DNA from 3 places in the Luteipulveratus mongoliensis genome. Region 1 is predicted to be linked to each of the others. Evidence: predicted binding sites of a transcription regulator. Region 1 holds the regulator's gene; each other region holds the start of a gene.

Region 1 (7,729 bases):
CGGACGAGGCCGCCCTCACCGACCGTCGCCCTAAGAAGCGCCCCGCGGATCGAGAACGCCGGCCGCCCGCCGAGAAGCCATCGCGCAGTACGGCATCGATCGACCGGGCCCGCCATCTGCGAGAGCGGGAGGACGCGGCGATCCGACCACACGCACCTCTGGTGCGCACCCCGAGCAGCCTGCAGGATGTCCAGCTCGGTCCGAGTCGACTGGCGGTCGTCGCCGTGCTGGTCCTGGTCGTGGCGGCCGGCGTCGTCCTCGGTGGGCGGATGCTCTGGGTTCGCACGATGGCGCAGCCGCAGCCGGTGCGCACGTTGCTCCCGTCTGCATCAGGCAGCGGTACGCCGGCCGCGCTCACCTCCCGGACCGGCGCGGCCCCCGGTCCTACGCTGCCAGGGACCGCCGGAGGCGGTGCACCGACTGCCTCGGCCGGACCGACCCAGCTGATGGTGCACGTCGTCGGCCAGGTACGACGACCCGGAGTCGTCCGGTTGCCTGCCGGTGCCCGCGTGCAGGATGCCGTCACCGCGGCGGGCGGCGCGACCGCGAAGGCTGATCTCGCGCGGGTCAACCTCGCCCGTCCGGTGGTCGACGGTGAGCAGGTCATCGTTCCTCGGCCGGGCGAGCAGGTGGCGCCGCCCGCCTCGGTGCCGGGTGCCGCGTCCACGGGCTCGGCGGGAGGGCCAGTCGCCGGTGCTGGCTCGTCAGCACCCGGCGGTCCCGTCAACCTCAACACCGCTGACGAGGCCGGTCTCGACGGGCTGCCTGGTGTCGGTCCCGTCATTGCGCAGCGCATCGTGCAGTGGCGCACGGAGAACGGCAGGTTCACCAGCGTCGAAGAGCTGAGCGAGGTCAGCGGCATCGGGGACAAGCTCATGGAGCAGCTGCGCCCGCTGGTGAGTGTCTGACCGGATGGGTCTCGACTTCCGGCTGCTCGTACCGGCCGCGGTTGCCTGGGTGGTGGCACTCGTTGCTCTGCGGTGTCGCCCGGTCGAAGGTGCGGTCATTGCAGTCGTGCTGCTGGGCCTCGGGGTGGGCGCGGTCTGGGCCGATCGCCGACGACCGAGCACGGCCGTACGCGTGGTCGGGCTGTGCTGTGCGGCCGCGGCACTGGTGTCCGTCGCCGTGGCAGGTCATCTGGCCACTCGACAGGCCGGGACCGTGCCGCGTCTGGCGACCCAGCGGGCGGTGACGCAGGTCGAGGCAGTGGTGGTCTCGGACCCGCACACCGTCGCGTCCCGGCGTCCGGGACCGGGCACGCTCGTCATGGTGCGCCTGTCCGTGCGTTCGGTCATCGGGCGGGGCCAGGAGAGCACGCCGCGCACACCGATCCTGCTCTTCGGCGACGAGCACTGGCTCGACGTGACTTGGCATCAGCGCGTCCGCGCCACCGTCCGACTGGCGCCGGCCGAGCCTGGCGCTGATGTCGAGGCCATCGCCGAGTCCCGTTCGCCACCAACCATTCTCAGCCAGCCGAGCATCCTGACCCGGTCCGTCGAGCATCTTCGAGCGTCGCTCCGCCGGGCGACCGATCACCTCCCTGCCGACCCGCGAGGGTTGGTGCCCGCGCTGGTCATCGGCGACAAGAGCCGGGTGCCGTCCGCGCTCGACGACGACATGCGGGCGACGGGCATGACTCATCTGACAGCTGTCAGTGGCACCAATGTCACAGTCGTTCTGATGGCCGTGCTGTGGGTGTGCGGCTGGCTGCGTGTGCCCCGACGCGCTCGACTGCCGGTCTGCCTGCTCGGGCTGGCGCTGTTCGTGATGCTGTGCAGGCCGGAGCCGAGCGTCGTTCGGGCTTCGGCGATGGGTGTCGTCGGGTTGCTGGGCACCTCGATGTCACGCCCGCGTGCTGCGACGCCGGCGTTGGCCGGTGCTGTTCTGGTGCTGCTGTGTGTGGATCCGTGGCTTGCCGCGTCCTACGGCTTCGCCCTCTCCGTGCTGGCGACTTTCGGACTGGTGCTGTTCGCCCGCCCCTGGGGCGCGTGGTTCGCCCGGTTCCTGCCGTCGCGCCTGTCGTGGCTCGGGGAGGCGATCGCGATCCCGGTCGCCGCGCAGGCCATGTGCGCACCGGTCATCGTGCTTCTGCAGGGCTCGGTCAGTGTGGTTGGCGTTCCGGCGAATCTGCTGGCCGCACCGCTGGTCACCCCGGCGACGCTGGCCGGGGTCGCGGTCGTCGCCATCGCGCCGTGGGCCGGTCCGCTGGCCGTCGTGCCCGCCTGGCTGGCGGGCCTTCCGGCATGGGGGATCGCCCAGATCGCGCACGTGTTCGCAGGTGTTCCGCTCGGAACTCTGCCGTGGCCCGACGGTCCGCCGGGTGCGTTTCTCCTGGCCGGCCTGGTGCTGGCCCTGCTGTTCTTGGGTCCGTGGCTGGTAGCCGGCGCTCTGCGGCGACCGGCCGTTGCGGCCGGCGTCGCGGTCCTGTTGCTTGCTGCGTGGACTCCGCTGCCCGGACTCGGTTGGCCCCCGCAAGGGTGGGTCTACGTGGCCTGCGATGTCGGGCAAGGCGATGGGGGAGTGCTCCGTACGGGCGAGCACTCGGGCGTACTGGTCGATGCCGGCCCGGACCCTGCTCTCATCGACTCGTGCCTGGACCGGCTCGCGATCACCACTCTCGACGCGGTCGTCCTGACGCACTTCCACGCAGATCATGTTGCCGGCCTCGCTGGAGCGCTGGACGGACGGTCGACCCGAGAAATCCTGACGACCTCTGTCCATGACCGACCGGGCGAGTCGAGCTCGGCGGACGAGGAGCCCTCGCAGGAGCCGTCGGTCCAACGAACGGCGGCCGCGCATGGCGTCCCGGTGCGCGCGCTCATCGCCGGCGACGAGCTGCGCTGGCCCGGCGTGATAGCGCGAGTCCTGTGGCCTGCCAGAGAGATTCACGCCGGCTCCGTCCAGAACAACGCCTCCGTCGTACTCGACGTCGAGACTGCCGACATCCGGATCCTCCTGCTGGGCGACGCAGAGCGAGAGGCTCAGGCGCAGGTCCGACGAGCGTTGGCCCGTGAGCAGGTGTCCCGCCCCGTGAGCGTCCTCAAGGTGGCTCACCATGGCTCGGCCAACCAGGACCCGTCGCTGATGAAGGCGATCAGCGCGCCGATCGCCCTGATCAGTGTCGGCGCCGACAACGACTACGGGCATCCTGCGCCGCGCACCATGACCTTGCTGCGAGACAGCGGCTCGACGGTCTATCGCACCGATCGCGGTGGGGCGATCGCCGTCGTGGTGAGGGGTGGCCGGCCGCTGGTCGCACGTCCGGGCTGACGTCCGACGCGGCCCGGACGAGGATCAGGTGAGGAAAGCCGAGATGGCCAGCAGCACCGGCACTGACGAGACCGTGGTCACGAAGATCGCATCGCGAGCGAGCACCTCGGCGCGGCCGTAGCGGGTGGCGTAGACGAAGATGTTCTGCGCGGTCGGCAGGCTCGCGACGATGACGGCCGCGAGGAGGTCCTTGCCACTCATCCCGAACGCGAGGCGCGCGATCGCCCACGCCGCCAGCGGCTGCACCGCGACCTTGAGCAGCGCCACTGTGGCGAGCTCGCCGGCCGAGCCGCCGGACAGCGGTCGCGGACCGAGTCGCAGCGAGACGCCGTACGCGAGAAGGGCTGCAGGCACAGCGATTCCGCCGATCATGGTGACCGGATCGATGACGATCGAGGGTGGATCCCACCCGGTCAGGGCGAGGGCGACACCGAGGAAGCAGCCGACGGTCACCGGATTGCGCGCCGGCTGCGAGAGGACTCGCATGATCGATGGACGCCGACCGGAAGTCAGGGTGTCCAAGAACGCGAAGGACAGCGGCGTCAGGACCAGCAGCTGCATGAGCAGAATCGGTGCGATCGCCGCTCCGCTGCCGAGCACGTACACCGCGATCGGCAGCCCGAGGTTGCCCGCGTTGACGTACGACGAGCACAAGACGCCCACCACGGTGTCGGCGCCGTCCCGGCGGAACACCAGCCGGGCCAGCACCAGATAGATCCCGCCCGCACAGACCACGCTGGCCAGTGCGACCACCAGACCTGCCGAGAACACCCGATGCAGATCTGCTTTCAGCAGCAGGGTGAACAGCAGGCACGGCGTCGCGACGAAGAACACCAGACGGGCGAGCATGAGCTGGCTGGCCTGGTCGAGCACACCGGTGTGGGCGAGGACGAAGCCGACGGCGATGACCGCCCCGATGACCCCAAATCCTTGGAGAACTCCCTGCATCCTGCGGTCAGCAGGTGGCGCGCGCGGCCTCGTGCAAGGCCTCGAGGGTGGCCTCGACCGCCGGAACCCGTTGCAGGTCAGGCGTGGTCACGGCCAGGACCGTACGACGGTTGGCCGGGTCGATCGGCATCGTCACCACGCCCGGGTTGCTCGCTGAGCGGAGGATCAGGTCTGGGACCAGAGCGACACCGAGGCCCTCGGCAACCAGTCCGAGAACCGCGACGTAGTCCTCGGTCTCGAAGGCGACCTCGGGCACGAACCCTTCGCGCGCAGCGAGCGAGAGCAGGTGGCCGCGACACCGAGGGCAGCCGGCGATCCACTGCTCGTCGGCCAGATCGGACAGCTTGGCCTTGCCCGCCACGGCGAGCGGATGCTTCTTGGACACCGCGAGACGGACCTCGTCGTCCAGGAGCTTGCGGATGGAGAAGGCCTCCAGGCCCTCTTCGCCACGGGGGAGATCGTCACCCTCGTAGGCGAACGCCACTGCGAGGTCGCACTCGCCGGCACGCAGCGCGGCAAGGGACTCCGGCGGCTCTGCCTCGGCGAAGGTCACCTGCACCTCCGGGAATCGCTCCTTGACCAGAGCGAGAGCACGAGGCACCAAGGTCGACGAGGAGGACGGGAAGGCCATCAGCCGTACGCGCCCGGCACGCAGCCCGGCGATGGCGGCGACCTCTGCCTCCGCAAGCTCGAGAGCGGACAGCACCGGTCCGGCATGCCGGGCAAGGATGTGACCGGCTTCGGTGAGGCGGACCGTACGGCCGAGTCGCTCGACCAGCACCGTGCCGGTGCGCTCCTCGAGTCGCCGCACCATCTGGGAGATGGCTGGCTGGGAGTAGCCCAGCGAGGCAGCTGCGGCGGTGAAGCTGCCCTCATCGGAGATCGCGCGCATCACGCGCAGGCCAGCAGCGTCAATCATGCCCGCCAGTATAAGTTGGTGTTATCGATATTGCCAACGCATCGCTGTCCGGTAATTCACGCTGGTCAGCGACCCGTAGCGCCGTGAGCAGGAGACGTCCCGGATACTGCTGGTGTGACTGAGGCGACGACTCGACCACCGGACGTCGACGCATCGACCTGGGACGAGCTGGTCAGGCTCGTCGCCGCGGGTGGGCTGTCCGTGCTGACCGGCGCCGGCCTGTCCACCGAGTCGGGCATCCCTGACTACCGCGGTCCCGACGGTGAACGCCGCATCACGCCGATGACGGCCACCGAGCTGTTGGCCTCGCCGGAGGCCCGACAGCGCTACTGGGCGCGCAGCTACGTCGGCTGGCGACGCTTTGAAGGCGCGCGACCCAACGTCGGTCATCAGGTCGTGGCTCGGCTGCAGGCCCGAGGTCTGCTCGGCACCGTCATCACTCAGAACGTCGACGGGCTGCATCAGCAGGCCGGCTCGGTCGACGTGCTCGAGCTGCACGGCTCGCTCTCGCACGTCGTCTGCATGCAGTGCGGCGAACGCTACGACCGCGAGGTCATCGACGAGCGGCTGACCCAGGCGAATCCGACCTTCGATCGCGAGGTCGGCGGTGAGATCCGACCGGATGGTGACGTCGTACTCCCTGACGAGCTGGTCTCGACCTTTCGCGTCGCGACCTGCGTCGTGTGTGGTTCGGACAAGCTCAAGCCGGACGTGGTGATGTTCGGGGAGGCCGTGCCAAAACCGTTGGTGGAGAAGTGTTTTGGTGTGGTCGAGCAGTCGGATGGCCTGCTTGTCCTCGGGTCTTCGCTCATGGTGATGTCGGGCTATCGGTTCGTACGACGTGCGTCTCGCCTCGGCCTGCCGGTCGCGGTTCTCACCCGCGGTCGTACGCGCGGGGAAGCCGAGACCACGATCAAGATCGAGACTCCCTTGGGAGAGACGCTGACCCATCTCGAGCAGGCACTTCCTCAGTAGTCATCGGCATCCCGCGAGATGGAGAGCGGGAGGCCGATGACAGCTGGTCAGACCACCCTGCGCAGGACGGCGGTGACCTTGCCGAGGATGGTGGCCTCATCGCCGTCGATCGGCTCGTAGGCCTCGTTGTGGGGCATCAGCCACACCTTGCCTCGGGTGCGCTTGAACGTCTTGACGGTCGCCTCGTTGTCGAGCATCGCTGCGACGATGTCACCGTTCTCCGCGGTCTGCTGCTGGTGAACGACGACCCAGTCGCCGTCGCAGATCGCCGCATCGACCATCGAGTCGCCGACCACCTTCAGCAGGAACAGGTCGCCCTCGCCGACGATCTGCCGGGGGAGTGGGAAGACATCCTCGACGACCTCCTCGGCCAGGATCGGGCCGCCCGCTGCGATCCGTCCCACGACGGGGATGTAGGACGGCTCGGGGCGCTCGTCGTTGATGCCGGTCTCGTCGATGCCGGACTCGGCAGCTGCGCTGACCGGACCGCCGCGGTAGCCGCGGTCGCGCTTGCCCATGTCGGGTGACACGACCTCCATCGCCCGGGGGCGCATCGGGTCACGCCGCAGGTAGCCCTTGCGCTCCAGCATGGACAGCTGGTGCGCGACGGAGCTCGGAGACGTGAGGCCGACCGCCTCGCCGATCTCCCGCATGCTCGGCGGGTAGCCGCGGCGGTCGATCGAGTTGCGGATGACGTCCAGCACCTTCCGCTGACGCGTGGTCAGCGCGTGGCTGTCGGGCTCCGGCAGCTCGTGGATCTTGGCCATCTGGTGGTCCTCGTTCCCCGTCTTAGCGCGGCCAGAGCACCGTCGCGCAAGGCGATGTCAGTGGTCGCTGGTTGAGTCTCGATCTGTGAGCCAAGCCTATGAACTTCGGACACAGTTCTCAAACACCTGTACGACGCATGTCGCGGGTGGCGGAGCTGGCGGACGTTCGCGGTTGGTCTCGACTTCATCGAACACCCGTGCTATACATCGTACAAGCGTTCCATCGCACATGTGTTCGGATCAGCACAGCAGAGGTTGGAGGAGATCATGAGCGCGGTCATCGCCTGGGAGCATCCGCAGAGCTCGACGCCCACCGTGCGTCGGCGCCACCTGACGGTGGTGCCCGATCCCGAGCCGGTGATGAGCAGGGCGAGGGGGCCGCGCCTTCGGCTGACGCCGCGCGGTCGCCTGATGCTCCTGCTGGCGGGAGCGCTGGCCGTGCTGGGTCTGGTCACAGCCTCCGTCGCCGCGGCGTCCTCGCCTTCCACCCCACCGACTCGGGTGGTGACGGTTGAGCCGGGTGCCACGCTGAGTGAGATCGCGCAGGCTGAGCTTCCTGGACTGCCGGTCCACGAGGGAGTGGCCAGGTTGCAGCTCGCTAACCGACTGAGCTCTCTCCAGGTGAGCGCCGGCCAGCGGCTGGTGATCCCGCAGGGCTGACTTCGCACCACGCGTCGTGACGGCCGGGCCATCCACCGCGTGGTGGACGGCCCGGCCGTGGCGCGTTCGATGGTGGTGCGGCGTGGGTGGCGACCGGTACCACCGATCGCCGCGCGACACGCCGGATTCGGACATTGCGACACGCCCACCGCAGGTCCCTGACCTGCAGTGATCTGACTGCTGGACAACC
Region 2 (7,729 bases), 620 kb from region 1:
ACCGCGGCCATCGCCGTCGAGCTGATGGTCGGGGCAGCCAGACCGACGCCCACACCGGACACGATCAGACCTGCCACGAGAGCCTTCCAGTCCGCTCCGTCACCGAGCTGCAGCGCGACGATCAGGCCACCCGCTCCGGTCAGGACGATGCCGAGGCTGACAGCGAGCCAGTTGCGCGAGCCGTGCATGAGCCGCCCGATGCTGGCGCTCGTGATGAACGAGGCAACGGCGAGTGGCAAGGACGCGAGTCCCGACTCGACGGGCGACATCCCGAGGACTGACTGCATCCAGATGGACGCATAGGTCAGATACGCGAATGCCCCTGCGGTCAATGCGAATCCGGCGACGAGCGCACCCACGAAGGCGCCGTTGCGCAGCAGTGAGAGATCGAGCAACGGGTGAGCGACGCGAGACTCCGCGACGACGAATCCGATGATGGCGACGGCCGACAGTGCGAACAGCGCGAGCACGGTGCCCTCGGTCCAGCCGTCCTCGTTCGCCCGGATGAGCGCGAAGGTCAGTGCACCCGCGAACGTGGTGAACGTCGCCATGCCAGCCCAGTCCAGCGGCGTACGACGCAGCTGGCTGTCCTCCGGGAGGACGCTGACGCAGAGCGCGATCGCGGCCAGCGCGAACGGCAGGTTCACGAAGAAGATCCAGCGCCAGGACAGGTGCTCGGTCAGCAGACCGCCGGCGATCGGACCGATGGCTGCGGCGGCGCCGGAGACTGCGCCCCACATGCCGTACGCCGTCCCTCGGTCCCTGCCCTGATAGGAGGAGTTGAGGAGGGCGAAGGTCGTGGCGAACATCGCGGCGGCGCCGACACCCTGCACCGCGCGGGCGCCGATCAGGATGCCGGGACTCCCGGCCAATCCGCTCGCGGCCGAGGCAGCGGCGAAGAGTGCCAGGCCCGCGATGTACATCTTGCGGTGGCCGATCCGGTCGGCGACGGTGCCGATGCCGAGCAGCAGCGCCGCCAGCACGAGCGCATAGATGTCGACGACCCACTGCAGCGAGGTGAACGACGTGTCCAGGTTGGTCGCCATGTCCGGGAGCGCGACGTTGACGATGGTGACGTCGACCAGCAGCATCAGGGTGCCAGTGCAGATGGTGAGCAAGGGGAGCCACTTGCGCACGGGAGACCTCCTCGATCAATGAGTTGTACGCCGATCGGCTGAGTTGTCCGGGGCGCTGTAGTAAGCATCGCTCCGCAGAGGGACGTCTTCCTAGTCGGAGGGGCACGGGCGTAGGTTTCCTCTATGGCAATGCCAAGTGGCAAGGAATCCGCCGTCATTGATGACGTCGATCGCAGAATCCTGCACTGCCTGCAGGTCGCGCCCAGAGCTCCGTTCGCCGTGGTCGCGCAGGTGATGGGCGTCTCGGAGCAGACGGTTGCGCGCCGGTTCAGACGCCTTCGCGCCGACGGTCTCGTCCGCGTCGTCGGGCTGGTCAACCCGTCGCGACTCGGTCAGGCAGGGTGGGGCGTACGAGTGCGGTGCCGTCCGTCAGCCACACTCGAGATCGCGCGGGCGCTGGCTCGGCGCGATGACGTCGGCTGGGTCAGCATCGCCGCCGGCGGCGCGGAGGTGGTCTGCGCGCTGCGCTCGCGGAGTGCGGCTGACCGTGACCAGCTCATGCTCGACCAGCTGCCACGTACGGCCCAGGTCCACTCCATCGATGCGTTCGCGTACCTGCACATCTTCCGGGGGTCGTCCACGGACGACTGGCGGCTCGGAGGGCAGCTCCTCGCGCAGAAGGACGTCGAGACGCTCAAGCGCACTCAGCCGGTCGTCGATGACCACGTCGAGGAGCTGCTGCCGGAGGACGAAGTCCTGGTGCGCGAGCTCGCCGTCGACGGGCGCGCGACCTATGCCGCACTGGCGTCGGTCACAGGGTGGAGCGAAGGACGTGTGACCAGGCGTCTCTCGCAGCTGATGTCATCAGGCGTCATCTACCTGGACATCGACTTTGCCCTGCGCGAATTCGGTTTCACCACACAGGCATTCGTGAGCCTGACGGTGCCGCCGGCTCAGCTGAACGACGTCGGCGTCGCGCTCGCCGAGAACGATCACGTGATGTTCGTCGGCGCCACGTCGGGACGCTCGAGTCTGGCGGCCAGCGTGGCGTTCGCATCGGCTGAGGAGCTGTACCTGTTCGTCACCGACGGTCTCGGCACTCTCAACGGCGTCGGCTCGGTCGAGATCACGCTCATCGGTACGACGATCAAGCAGGCCGGCAGCCTTCTCGTGGACGGGCGGCTCGCGCCGCCGCGGGCGTCCGGGCGACGCAGTGCATGAGTCCGGTCAGGCGAGCTCTTCGAGCCGGCGCACGACCTCGGTGAGAGGAGCTGACCCGTCGATCTCGACGGTTGCACCTCGGCGTAGCAAGGGCTCGACGGTCCTCAGGTGCTCCAGCACCAGCGCACGCTCGTCGGGCGACTTGCCGTACGGGTTGTTGTCGCGCCGTGCGATCCGCTCGAGCATGACGTCGGCCGGTGCGCTCAGCAGGACGATCTCGTCCAGCAGCGGATAGAAGAGACCCTGGTTGGAGCTGGTGCCCGAGACGAACAACGCTCCGTCGCGATGCTCGCTCAGGAGCCGCCGGATGGTCGGCTCCCGCCACATCCACTCGCGCGAGCCGTCGGGACGGGTAACCCACTCGTGCCATTCGTCGGTGTCCGTGTCGACCACTCGGTGTCCGCGCCGACCGAGCTCGACCAAGGCGGTCGACTTGCCGGTGCCCGACATTCCGGTCACGAGGATCTTCTTCACGCGCCGAGCCTACGAGCGTCGGCTGACCAATAATCTGGTCGCGCCTGTGGCAGACCCTCACCTAGCGTCGGGCCATGGCCGATCGTGAGTTCGAAGACCCCCGCCTGGCAGCGCTCTACGACCCGCTCGACCCAGACCGCTCCGACCTCGAGGTGTACGCCGACATCGCTCGTGAGTTCGGTGCCCAGAGGGTGCTCGACATCGGTTGTGGCACAGGGACATTCGCGTGCCTCCTTGCTGAGCGCGGCTTCGACGGCACCGGCGTCGATCCCGCCGAGGCGTCGTTGGACGTGGCTCAGGCCAAGCCGTACGCCGACCGGGTCCGCTGGGTGCACGGCGACGCCACGACGGTGCCCGACCTGCAGGTCGACCTGGCGGTCATGACCGCCAATGTCGCGCATGTCTTCCTCACCGACGAGGAGTGGTTGGAGACGCTGCGTGCAGCGCGTCGACTGGTACGTCCCGGTGGGCGGCTCGTCTTCGAGACTCGGGTGCCGGCGCGCCGCGCCTGGGAGTCGTGGACCCGGGAGAAGACGTACGGTCGCGCGGTCGTCCCCGGCGTCGGTGAGGTGGAGTACTGGAACGACGTCGTCGAGGTGCAAGGTGATCCGGACGTTCCCACCGCCGAGCGCCCTCTGCTGGTGACCTTCCACGGCGGGGTGGTCGTCAAGGGCGAAAGTCTTGAGTCCGACTCGACCTTGCGATTCAGATCCCGCGAGGAGATCGAGACATCTTTGGCGGCAACGGGATTCGCAGTCGAGGATGTGCGGGACGCACCCGACCGACCGGGCTATGAGTGGGTCTTCGTCTGCCGCTGAGGACCTTGCAGAAGCAAGCCTCAGCTGAGGATGTCCACCTGCTCGTGGTCCGACAGCGTGGACGCGAGGGACGCGAGGTGTTGGCGGGTGTCGCCGAACGTCCGCTCGATCGCGGTGAGGCGGGTGACCAGGTGACCGACGGCGTACTCAGCCGTCATGCCGATCCCGCCGTGCAGCTGGATGGACTCCTGACCGATGTGTCGGCCGGACTGTCCGACGACGACCTTCGCCCGCGACGCCGTCGTCGAGTCGGACGGGTCATCGCTGATCGCCATGGCCGCGAAAAGCGCTGTGCTGCGGGCCAGCTCGAGTGAGACGTACATGTCGGCAGCGCGCTGGGTGAGCGTCTGGAACGACATCAGCGGGACCCCGAACTGCTTGCGGGTCTTGAGGTACTCGACGGTCATGGTGCTGGCCCCCTCCATCGCACCCAACGCCTCCGCGCAGAGCGTGACGATGCCGAGGTTGATCGCCTGACTCAGCGCAGCCGCGCCGTTGTCGGGTCCGATGAGCAAGGTCGCCGCGGTGCCGTCGAACGTCACGCCTCCGCCTGCAGCCGTCGGTCCCTCCACGAGGAAGATCGCCAGACCGCCCTCGACGGAGGCCGGGACCACGACGTGGCTGGCCGCGTCGGCGTACGGCACCGGCGACTTCTCGCCGGTCAGCTTCCAGGAGTCGTCGGCGCCCTCGGCGGTCACGGAGGAGGTCGTGATCGACCACGCGCGATCCGGCTCGGCCATTGCCGGCACGACCAGCGCGCTGCCGTCGGTCACCGACTCCAGCAAGTCCGAACCTGCAGTGGCGAGAAGGGAACCCGCGATCAAAGCATCGGCGTACGCCGTCCGTACGCCGGCTTTGCCGAGCTCGGTGGCGACGAGAGAGACCTCGACGGCCGATGCGCCGAAGCCACCCACGTCCTCCGCGAAAGGCAGCCCGAGCGCACCGACCTCAGCCAGCGCCGACCAGGTGTCCGCGTCGTGCGGCGCCGGGCCGACCGGTACGTCGCCCTCGCCGTGCTGTGGCGCGCGGCGGGATGCGAGCTCGCGCGCGGCGTCCCGAAGTGCCTTCTGCTCAGTGTCGATCGAGAAGTCCATGTCAACCCTCAGCCCCTCAACCCAAGGATCCCGGACGAGATGACTTGTCGCTGCACCTCGTTGGACCCGCCGTAGATGGATGCCTTGCGGAAGTTCAGGTAGGTCGGGGCCGCCAGCCCCTCCCAGTCGTCCGTGCTCCAGTCGAGACCGGCCGGACCGGCGATGTCAACGATGAGCTCGAGGACGTCCTGCTGCAGCTGCGAACCGCGCAGCTTGAGGATCGAGGACGCCGGATCGGGTTTGCCCTCACGGGAATTCGCGGCCACCCGAAGCACGGTCAGCTCCAGAGCCATCACCTGCGCCTCCAGCTCAGCGATCCGCGCGGCGAGCAACGGGTCCTCCAGGAGGGTGCCGTGCTCGGTCTGCACGGCGGCGGCGTACTGCTTGGCATCGGCGAGACGCCGCTTGATCGAGCCGACCGGCGCGACGCCGACGCGCTCATTGCCGAGCAGGAACTTCGCGTAGTCCCAGCCCTTGTTGACCTCACCGACCAGGTGGTCGGCCGGGACGCGGACGTTGTCGAAGAAGACCTCATTGACCTCGTGGCCGCCGTCGATCAGCTGGATGGGACGGACCGTGACGCCGGGCGACGACATCTCGATGAGCAGGAAGGAGATGCCCATCTGCTTCTTGGGTGCGTCCGGGTCGGTGCGGACCAGCGCGAAGATCCAGTCGGCGTGCTGACCCAGGGTGGTCCAGGTCTTCTGCCCGTTGACGACCCACTCGTCGCCGTCCTTGACGGCTGTCGTGCGCAGCGAGGCCAGGTCGGAGCCGGCGTCCGGCTCGGAGAAGCCCTGGCACCACCAGATGTCGAGGTTGGCCGTCGGCGGCAGGAAGCGTTCCTTCTGCGCCTGCGAGCCGAAAGCGGCGATGACCGGGCCGACCATGTTGGCGTTGAAGGCCAGTGGGGGAGGGACGGACGCGGCCTGCATCTCCTGGAGGTAGATGTGGCGCTGCAGCATGGTCCAGTCCTGGCCACCGAACTCGGCCGGCCAGTGCGGCACCGCGAGATCGGCCTTGTTGAGGGCCCGCTGACTGGCACGCATGTCGTCCGGGTCCGGCTCGCCGCCGGCCGCCCAGCGCTCGCGCAGGTCCGCGGGGACCTCGGTCGTGAAGAAGTCACGCATGCGTTGCTGGAACGCCGCGTCCTCCTGGCTCAGCCGACGCTGCATCGCTGTCTCCATCCGCTGTGGGCTAGGTCACGCTCTCCCACATGGTGCCATCTGGGTTACTGGCGAGTTCGGCCGACTGGTCTCGTGGCGGACCTCGGTCGGGGAGCTCTGGCGATCGACGGCCCTCGTCACCAGCGATGTCGGTGGTCTCTCGTACGCTCGCACCTGGGTTGTGGTGTCGGCCTCGCTGGCACCGAATTACGCTGATAGCAAACATGATTCGCGCTTTCGACGCCTTGACGAACGATCGAACAGGTGTACGGTGTGAGTATGAGTCAGGGAGTCCGCGAGACAGCCGAGAGCTGCAGCACCGCCACGGGTGCTACAGCTGCGCTGCGCGACCCTGACACCGGTTTGCTGGACTCGGCGCGGGCGTTGGAGCTGTGTCGTGAGGTGGCGCAGGCGGTGTACTCGCAGGCGAAGACTGATCGTCATCACCGGACGGCTGCTGAGCTGCAGGCCGACGTCGAGGCTGCGCAAGCGTTGATCAATGCTGCGTCGGCGGTGCAGGTGTTGCGCATCGCGCAGTACGCCGCGACGGTCGAGCATGTTGACCCGGTCACCGGTGAGGTCGGCGAGGTCGCGCACCCGCTGGGTCATGCTGCGGAGTTCGCGGATGTCGATCTGGCCCCGGGGCTAGCGTGGAGTCCGCGTCAGGCGACGGCTCGTGTCGAGGAGGCGATCGATGCGGTCACCAAGACGCCTGACCTGCTGGATGAGATGGCTGCTGGGCGCCTGGACAGCCTGCGAGTGCGCAAGGTGACCGGTGAGCTGTTGGAGGCGCCGGATGCGGTGTGCGCCCAGGTGGAGGCGGCGCTGCTGGAGCGCGGGGTGCAGTCCTGGTCGGCGCGGCAGGTGCAGGTCCGCACCCGACGGCTGGTGCAGCAGACCGACCCGGCCGCGGTCCGCCAGGCCAGGACCCGACGCTCAGCGCAACGCGTCGGGGTGTTCCTCGAGCCCGGCCCGGAGGCCGGGCTGAGCGAGCTGCACGCGACGCTGCCGACCGAGCAAGCCGTTGCGGCGTACGCGGCCGTTGACGGGCTGGCTCGTGAGTTGCACCGGGCCAACCAGAGCGGCAAGACCCTGGGCCAGTGCCGCGCCGACGCACTCACCGACCTGGTGCTCCAACGCGCGGAGGTGACCGCCTCCTTCACCGTCGCCGTGCCCGTCCGACCCGCCTCGGCGCACGCGGCTGGACCAGCCGACGCCCCCGACACGGCCGGCTCCTGTGATCCGTGGGCGCTGGGCTTCGACCCCGAGCCACCCGCCGCCGACACATCTACCGACGACCTGGACGACGATGCCTGGGACGTGGCGCTGGCCGAGCTCATCGCCCGCGACCCCGGACCAGCACCCGACCCGCCACCAGATGACCCCTGGTGGGACCTGATGGACGCCCTCGCCGCCGAAGACGCTGAGCACCATCCTGATGTCCCTCCGAACCCTCCACCACTGACCAGACAACATGACTCCGAAGCGACTTCTTCTTCTGCGGCAACCTGTGTTCCTGGCAGCCACCCAGCTCCTCCTGAGCTGGCACATGCTGTTCGTGATGCCGGCGACGCAGCGATGACGCCTGATGCCGTTGGCGATGTCGAGATCCCCGGTGTCGGCGTCATCGCCGCGGCTACCGCCCAGGCGCTGATGCGCACCCTGGGCGCCCGCCTCACCCGCACCCTGATCGACCCGCGGACCGGCACCCTCCTGGAGACCGCAGCCCAGACCTACCGACCCACCGCCGCCATCAGACGCCTGGTGCAACAACGCGACCAGCACTGCCGCTTCCCCGGCTGCTCACACCCAGCCCGCTACTGCGAGACCGACCACGTCATCCCCTGGCCCACCGGAGCAACAAGACCGACCAACCTGCTCAC
Region 3 (7,729 bases), 1.6 Mb from region 1:
ACGTACGGATCTCGAGGACCGGTTCAGCGGACTGCTGGAGTTCGGGACCGCTGGGCTGCGCGGCGCCCTCGGCGCCGGCCCCAACCGGATGAACCGCGTCGTCGTGATGCGTACGGCTGCCGGGCTCACGTCGTACCTCCAGAAGACCCTCGGCAAGCGTGACGTGACCGTTGTCGTCGGCTACGACGCCCGCTACAACTCCGACGTCTTCGCCCGCGACACGGCAGGCGTCGTCGTGGCAGCTGGTGGAAGGGCGATGATCCTGCCGAGGCAGCTGCCAACACCGTTGCTGGCGTTCGCTATTCGCGAGCTGGGCTGCGACGCGGGTGTGATGGTGACGGCGTCTCACAACCCGCCGCAGGACAACGGCTACAAGGTCTATCTCGGTGACGGCTCCCAGATCGTGCCTCCGGCAGACGCTGACATCAGCGCCGCTATCGGCGGCTTCCCGACCGCGGCGTCGGTGTCGCTCGAGACCGACGGCTGGGAGACCCTCGACGATGCGATCGTCGAGGCGTACGTCAGGACGGCAGCGGCGGTGGTGGACGCGGACGCGTCGCGAGATGTGTCGATCGTGCACACCGCTCTCCACGGAGTGGGCAGCGAGGTCTTCCAAAAGGCTTTTGCTGCAGCGGGATTCGCCGCTCCAGCACCAGTTGTCGAGCAGCGCGACCCGGACCCCGACTTCCCGACGGTGTCTTTCCCCAACCCCGAGGAGCCGGGTGCAATCGACGCCGCGCTCGCCCTCGCGGTCGAGAAGCGACCTGACATCGTGATCGCCAACGACCCCGACGCCGACCGGTGTGCGGTGGCGGTCCCCGATCCTTTGGCGGGTTCGCCGACCGGTTGGCGCATGCTGCGCGGTGACGAGGTGGGTGCGCTGCTCGGGCATCATGCACTGTCCGGTGACTCCCCTGCCGACGGTGTGGTCGCCTGTTCGATCGTGTCGTCCCGACTGCTGAAGGCGATGGCCGATGCGGCGGGCGTACGGCACGAGGAGACCCTCACGGGGTTCAAGTGGATCAGCCGGGTGCCAGGGCTGATCTACGGCTACGAGGAGGCGCTTGGCTACTGCGTCGACCCCGGCCAGGTGCGCGACAAGGACGGCATCACCGCCGCGCTGGTGGTGGCTCAGATGACCGCCGAGCTCAAGGCCTCGGGACGGACACTTCTCGACGTGCTGGACGACCTGGCGCGCGAGCACGGGGTGCACCAGACGGACTCGTTCGCCGTACGTGTCGAGGACCTGTCCCTGATTGGGACGATCATGTCGCGTCTGCGCTCGTCAGCGCCGAGCAACGTTGCGGGACAGGGAGTCTCACGTACCGAAGACCTCGCCGATGGCGGCGACCTGCCCCCGACGGACGGGCTGCACTACCACCTCGAGGACGACACCCGGATCATCGTCCGGCCGAGCGGCACCGAGCCGAAGCTCAAGGTCTACCTGGAGGCGGTCGTACCCGTCACCGCCGACCTGGCAGACGCGCGGGCCGAGGCTGCGCGGCGGCTTGCGGCGGTACGTGCCGAGATGGAGCGTCTGACCGCTGTATGACGTTCGAGGGCATCGTCGCGGGCATCGACACCTGGATCTTTGACCTGGACAACACGCTCTATCCCCCGAGCGCCGGGCTCGTGGACCAGATGAACGATCGCATCCGACAGTTCATCAGCAACCTGTTCGACGTCGATGAGGCCGGGGCTCGAGAGGTCCAGGCGCGGCTATGCGCTGAGCACGGGACGACGTTGCGCGGCCTGATGGACACTCGCTCGGTCGATCCACTGGACTTCCTGGCGTTCGAGCAGGACATCGACTAGTCGGTTCTTGAGCCCAATCCCTCACTCGCACAGTCCATTCGGCGACTTCCTGGCCGCTCGTTGGTCTTCACCAACGGGCCGCGGTCCTACGCCGACCGCGTCCTGCGCGTGCTCGGACTGACCGAGGTCTTCGACGAGGTGTTCGACCTGTTTGCCGCGGACCTCGTGCCCAAGCCTCACGCCGGGACGTACCGACGATTCGTGGAGCGGTTCTCGATCGATCCCGCGCGGGCGATCATGTTCGACGACATCGCGCGCAATCTCGATGTTCCGCAGGAGTGGGGTATGGCGACGGGTTGGATGCAGCCGGATCGGGTTGGCGACCTCGGCGGGCCCTTCACGATCGCCGGCGACGGGCCGCTGCGGCTCCACGTGCACGACCTCGAGGCGACGCTGCGTTCAGTCTGATTCGGCGATGTCGGTGGTCTCTCATAGGCTCGGTTCTGCCTCATGCCCGCTGCCGGACTTCGTCGAATTACGTTGCTACTAAACGATATTCACGACACCTCGCGCTTGACACGTCATCGAACAGGTGTACGTTTGAAGTGTGATCCGGGCGAACAATGAGACCGTTGAGGAGGGCGCCATGGATGCTGCTGCTCTTCTGCGCGACCCGGACACAGGGCTGTTGGACTCGACCCGTGCACTGGAGCTGTGCCGCGAGGTGGCGCAGGCGGTCTACTCACAGGCGAAGACGGATCGTCATCATCGGCAGGCCGCCGATCTGCAGGCCGACATCGAGGCGTCCCAGGCGCTGATCAACGCGGTGACAGCGGTGCAGCTGATGCGGATCGCGCAGTACGCCGCGACGGTTGAGCACGTCGACCCGGTCACCGGTGAGGTCAGTGAGGTGGCCCATCCCCTAGGGCATGCGGCGGAATTCGCGGATGTTGATCTGGCTCCCGGGTTGGCGTGGAGCCCGCGCCAGGCGACAGCCCGTGTCGAGGAAGCCATCGATGCCGTGACCAAGACGCCGGGGCTGGTGGACGAGATGGCCGCCGGGCACCTGGACGGCCTGCGCGTCGCGCGAGTGACTCGTGAGCTGCTGGAAGCGCCCGAGCCGGTGTGTGCGCAGGTGGAGCAGGCGTTGCTCGCGCGGGGCGTGCAGGGGTGGTCGGCGCGTCAGGTGCAGATGCGGACCCGGCGGCTGGTGCAGCAGACCGATCCGGCCGCGGCGCGCAGCTCACGAGTCCGTCGCGCCACCGAGCGGATCGGCGTGTTCCTCGAGCCTGGTCCAGAGACCGGTTTGACCGATCTGCACGCCACGTTGCCGACCGAGCAGGCGATTCACGCGTACGCGGCAGTTGATGAGCTGGCCCGTGAGCTGCACCGAGCCAACCGGACGAGCAAGACCCTGGGCCAGTGCCGTGCCGATGCGTTGACCGATCTCGTGCTGCAGCGTGCCGAGGTCACTGCCTCCTTCACCGTCGCCGTGCCCGTCGTGCCCGCCGTGCCCGCATCGGCGCGCGAGGCAGGGCCAGCCGACGCTGCCTGCGGAGCCGTCTGCTCTGATCCGTGGGCGCAAGGACTCGAACCCGAGCCACCCGCCGCCGACACGTCTACTGACGACCTGGATGACGATGCCTGGGACGTGGCGCTGGCCGAGCTCATCGCACGCGACCCCGGACCAGCACCCGACCCGCCACCGGATGACCCCTGGTGGGACCTGATGGATGACCTGTCCAGCGAAGACGCTGAGCACCACCCTGTGCCGGCGGTCAACAGCCACTCAACTTCTCCTGAACTGGCGCATGCTGTTCGTGATGCCTGCGGCGCAGCCACGACGGCCGATGCCGTTGGAGCTGTCGGGATTCCAGGCGTCGGAGATGTCGAGATCCCCGGTGTCGGAGTCATCGCCGCAGCCACCGCCCAGGCGCTGATGCGCACCCTGGGCGCCCGCCTCACCCGCACCCTGATCGACCCGCGGACCGGCACCCTCCTGGAGACCGCAGCCCAGACCTACCGACCCACCGCCGCCATCAGACGCCTGGTGCAACAACGCGACCAGCACTGCCGCTTCCCCGGCTGCTCACACCCAGCCCGCTACTGCGAGACCGACCACGTCATCCCCTGGCCCACCGGAGCAACAAGACCGACCAACCTGCTCACCCTCTGCAAGCACCACCACCGCGCCAAGCACGAAGCCGGCTGGCGCGTCACCATGGCCAACGACGGCACCTGCACCTGGACCAGCCCACACGGACGCGAGCACACCACCCGACCCCCGACATTCGAGCTTGTGAGAATGGGGACGCCCTCGCCCTGAACATCGTTCAACGAACGGCGTTCAGGGGAGCACTGATCCCGCGAGTAGGCTGCGCCGCATGGCGATCCAGCGGCGGGACATCCTCGAGGCGGCACAGCGCATCGTGGCGACCTATGGGCTGGCGGACCTCACCATGCGGCGCCTCGCGACCGAGCTGGGTGTGCAGGCCAGCGCGATCTACTGGCACGTCCCCAACAAGCAGTCGCTCCTCGCCGAGCTCGCCGACGACCTGCTGGGCCGGGTGCCCGAGCCGTCGCCACGCCGTCGCTGGGATCGGCAGGTCGAGCAGCTCGCGACCGGCCTCAGGACCACACTGCTCGGTCAGCGCGACGGTGCCGAGATCGTCTCCGCGAGCCGCGCGTCATCGTTGGATACCAGTCATCTCGGCAAGCGCATCGTCGAGATCGTCGAGGCGGGCGGGCACCCTCACGCGCGCGCCGTGGCCTCGCGAGATGCGTTGCTGCACTTCGTGATCGGCTTCACTTTCGACGAACAGTCGCACACCACGATGGTCGAGCACGGCGCCGCACCAACGCGATTCGGCGACAGCGACGCATCCTTCACCGCCGCCCTGGCGATCGTGATCGACGGCATCCGCGCCTGAGTCTCGGCTGCCGTCGGCGGATAGCCGACGCGGGTCTTACGGCTCGCTCGCCTACTCGGCGTCCTCGTCCTCGTCCGCCGAGTTCAGCTGACGGATCTCGTGGCTCAACTCCGTCAGCTCGTCGCCGCCGGCCATCTCGGAGGTGAGCTGGTCCAGCGTGAGGTTCTCGCGCTCCTCATCGAGCGAGACCCGACCGAGCTTGAGCACCATGAAGTGGTTGCCGACGAGGTACGCGTGGTGTGGGTTGTGCGTGATGAAGACGACGCCCAGCCCGGCGTCGCGCGCGCGGACGATGTACTTCAGCACCACACCCGACTGCTTCACACCGAGAGCGGCGGTCGGCTCATCCAGGATGATCACCTTGGCGCCGAAGTAGATCGCGCGCGCGATCGCCACACACTGCCGCTGGCCGCCCGAGAGCGAGGCGACTGGCCGGTCCAGGTCAGGGATGCTGATGCCCATCCGGGTTAGCTCCTCACCCGTGACTCGCTCCATCTCCTTGCTGTCGAGCAACCGCAACGGACCCTTGCGAATCTCGTTGCCCAAGAAGAAGTTCCGCCACACAGACATCAGCGGCGCGAGCGCGAGGTCCTGGTAGACGGTCGCGATTCCGGCGCCCAGCGCTTCACGAGGCGAGCCGAAGTGCCGCAGCTCGCCACCGACGAACATCTGGCCAGCGTCGTAGTCGTGCAACCCGGACATGATCTTGATCAGCGTCGACTTGCCGGCACCGTTGTCGCCGAGCACGCAAGTGACCTCGCCCTGCTGCACCGACAGGTTGACCTCGCGCAGCGCGGATACGTTGCCGTAGGCCTTGCCGACGTCGACCAGCTTGACGATCTCGGTGGTCGGGCCCTCGGTGTGGGTCGGCATCGTGTCGTCCGTCGTGGTGCTCATCGCGCGTCCGCCTTCCTCTTGACCCACAGGTTGACCAGCGTGGCGAGCACCAGCATCGCCCCGAGGAACGTCTTGAACCAGTCAGGGTTCCAGCCGGCGTAGTTGATGCCGAGCTCAGTCATGGAGAAGATCAGCGCACCGATCGAGGCGCCGATGGCCGAGCCGTACCCGCCGGTCAGCAGACAGCCACCGACCACCGCGGCGATGATGAAGATGAACTCGTTGCCCACGCCGTCGCCGGACTGCACGGTGTTGAACGCGAAGAGCAGGTGCATCCCGGACAACCATGCACAGAACCCGACGAACATGTAGAGCACGATCCGCACGCCGTGCACGGGTACGCCGACCGCGCGGGCTGCGTCCGAGTCGCCGCCGACGGCGAAGATCCAGTTGCCGAACCGCGTCTTTAGCAGCACCACCGCAGCAACAGCCGTGATGATCAGCCAGTAGACGATCGGTGCCTTGATCTCGACCGATCCGATCGAGCCCTCCCAGGCGAAGACGTTCTGGGCCGACTCGAAGCCCTGCATGTCGCTGATGCTCTTGGAGGCGACGTTGCCGGTCACGACTCTGGTCATGCCGAGGTTGACGCCCTGCAGGATGAAGAACGTGCCCAGTGTCACGAGAAATGACGGCAATCCGGTCCGGTTGAGCAAGGTGCCGTTGAACCAGCCAATGGCCAGCGAGATCAGCAGCGCGAGCAGCACGGCCACCCACACGTTGAAGTTGAAGTACCACCCGAGCAGGGCAGCGGCGAGACCAGCCGATGTGACCGCGACGCCGGCCGACAGGTCGAACTCACCACCCACCATCAGCAGCGCCACCGGCACTGCCATGATCCCGATGGTGGCAGCGCCGTAGAGGATCGTGCCCACGTTGGCGACCTCGCGGAACGACGACGCCACGATCAGGAAGAACACACAGACCGCCACTGCGCCGAGCAGGGCTCCGATCTCCGGACGGCGCAGGGCGCGGACCGAGCGCGAGCGCGCGGCGACGCGATCGTCGACAGCCGCCGCTGACGGCGTACTCACGGCACTCACCGCCGCCCGCTGGCGGCGAACTTCTCGACCGACGCAACGTTGGTCTTGTCGATGAACGCCGGGCCGGTCAGCACCGCCTGCCCGCCGCCCACCGTGTTGCCGTTGGTCTTGAAGAGCCACAGCTGGTCGATGGCGAGGTAACCCTGGAGGTAGGGCTGCTGGTCGACCGCCCACTGCACGGTGCCGGTCTTGATGGCCGCGATCAGCTGGTCGCTGGTGTCGAAGGTGACCACCTTCGCCTTGCTGGCCGCACTCGCCTTGGACTGCACCGCGATCAGCGCAATCGGTCCGCCGAGCGTGAGGACGTAGTCCACGGCCTTGTCCTGCTGCAGCTTGGACGTGATCGCGGTCTGCATGCTCGCCGGTGCCTTGCCGTTGACGTAGAGCAGCTGCGTTGCAGGGATCTTCTGCTTCACCCCTGCACAGCGGTCCTCGAGGCCGACGTTGCCCTGCTCGTGGATGACGCAGATCGGGTGCTTGGCGCCCTCCTTGAGCATCCGCTCACCTGCCTGCTGCCCGGCGATCTTCTCGTCTTGGCCGAAGTAGGCAGTGACGCCCATGGCCTTCCAGCTGTCGAGTCCGCCGTTCAGTGCCACGACAGGGATGTTGGCTGCGTGAGCCTTGCCCACCACGGCCTTCATCGCGTCCGGCTTAGCGAGCGTCAGCGCGATGCCGTCGACCTTCTTGTCGATGGCCTGCTGCACGAGGTTGGCCTGCTTCGGACCGTCCGGGTCCGCGGTGTACTGCAGCTTGATGTTGTCCTTGGCTGCGGCATCCTGAGCGCCCTTACGCACGATGTCCCAGAACGTGTCTCCCGGGCCCGAGTGGGTCACGAGCGCCACCGTCATCGTGGGTGTGGTCGCCTTGCCCGCGTTGCGAGCGCGCTCGGCGTCCTCCACGGCTTTGCGGCCACCGGTCGAGCTGCACGCTGCAAGGCCGCCGGCCAGCAGAGCCACCATGACCACCGCTGTGGTTCTTCGAGTACGCCTGCTCATCGTCGTCTTCCTTCTCTCGCCGCTCGTCCTCTGGGCTCAGTGTGCCGAGTCCGCTTCCCGCGGTGCGGGATCCACGCCGGGGCGCAGCAGGGGCCGCTGGCCCTTCTTC

The links. The regulator LexA, encoded in region 1, represses DNA repair genes until DNA is damaged. The targets are predictions, from matches to a motif close to TCGAACANNTGTTCGA.
Region 2: the regulator LexA is predicted to act here: its motif matches at 6,103-6,118, upstream of VV02_RS20510 (HNH endonuclease signature motif containing protein).
Region 3: the regulator LexA is predicted to act here: its motif matches at 2,340-2,355, upstream of VV02_RS10175 (HNH endonuclease signature motif containing protein).

What each region holds. Positions count from the first base shown of each region.
Region 1 covers NZ_CP011112.1:3,715,482-3,723,210, reverse strand. Annotated here, with positions in the region: gene VV02_RS27200 (ComEA family DNA-binding protein) at 1-908, shown strand, start outside; gene VV02_RS17665 (ComEC/Rec2 family competence protein) at 913-3,270, shown strand; gene VV02_RS17660 (AEC family transporter) at 3,295-4,218, opposite strand; gene VV02_RS17655 (LysR family transcriptional regulator) at 4,226-5,137, opposite strand; gene VV02_RS17650 (NAD-dependent protein deacetylase) at 5,252-6,112, shown strand; gene lexA (transcriptional repressor LexA) at 6,160-6,879, opposite strand; gene VV02_RS17640 (LysM peptidoglycan-binding domain-containing protein) at 7,147-7,539, shown strand.
Region 2 covers NZ_CP011112.1:4,339,886-4,347,614, reverse strand. Annotated here, with positions in the region: gene VV02_RS20540 (DHA2 family efflux MFS transporter permease subunit) at 1-1,136, opposite strand, end outside; gene VV02_RS20535 (Lrp/AsnC family transcriptional regulator) at 1,260-2,297, shown strand; gene VV02_RS20530 (AAA family ATPase) at 2,304-2,771, opposite strand; gene VV02_RS20525 (class I SAM-dependent methyltransferase) at 2,846-3,589, shown strand; gene VV02_RS20520 (acyl-CoA dehydrogenase family protein) at 3,610-4,683, opposite strand; gene VV02_RS20515 (acyl-CoA dehydrogenase family protein) at 4,692-5,855, opposite strand; gene VV02_RS20510 (HNH endonuclease signature motif containing protein) at 6,126-7,729, shown strand, end outside.
Region 3 covers NZ_CP011112.1:2,122,110-2,129,838, reverse strand. Annotated here, with positions in the region: gene VV02_RS10190 (phospho-sugar mutase) at 1-1,552, shown strand, start outside; gene VV02_RS10185 (HAD family hydrolase) at 1,549-1,815, shown strand; partial or broken gene VV02_RS10180 (HAD-IA family hydrolase) at 1,834-2,223, shown strand; gene VV02_RS10175 (HNH endonuclease signature motif containing protein) at 2,402-4,081, shown strand; gene VV02_RS10170 (TetR/AcrR family transcriptional regulator C-terminal domain-containing protein) at 4,140-4,685, shown strand; gene VV02_RS10165 (ATP-binding cassette domain-containing protein) at 4,737-5,582, opposite strand; gene VV02_RS10160 (ABC transporter permease) at 5,579-6,625, opposite strand; gene VV02_RS10155 (substrate-binding domain-containing protein) at 6,622-7,620, opposite strand; gene iolD (3D-(3,5/4)-trihydroxycyclohexane-1,2-dione acylhydrolase (decyclizing)) at 7,657-7,729, opposite strand, start outside.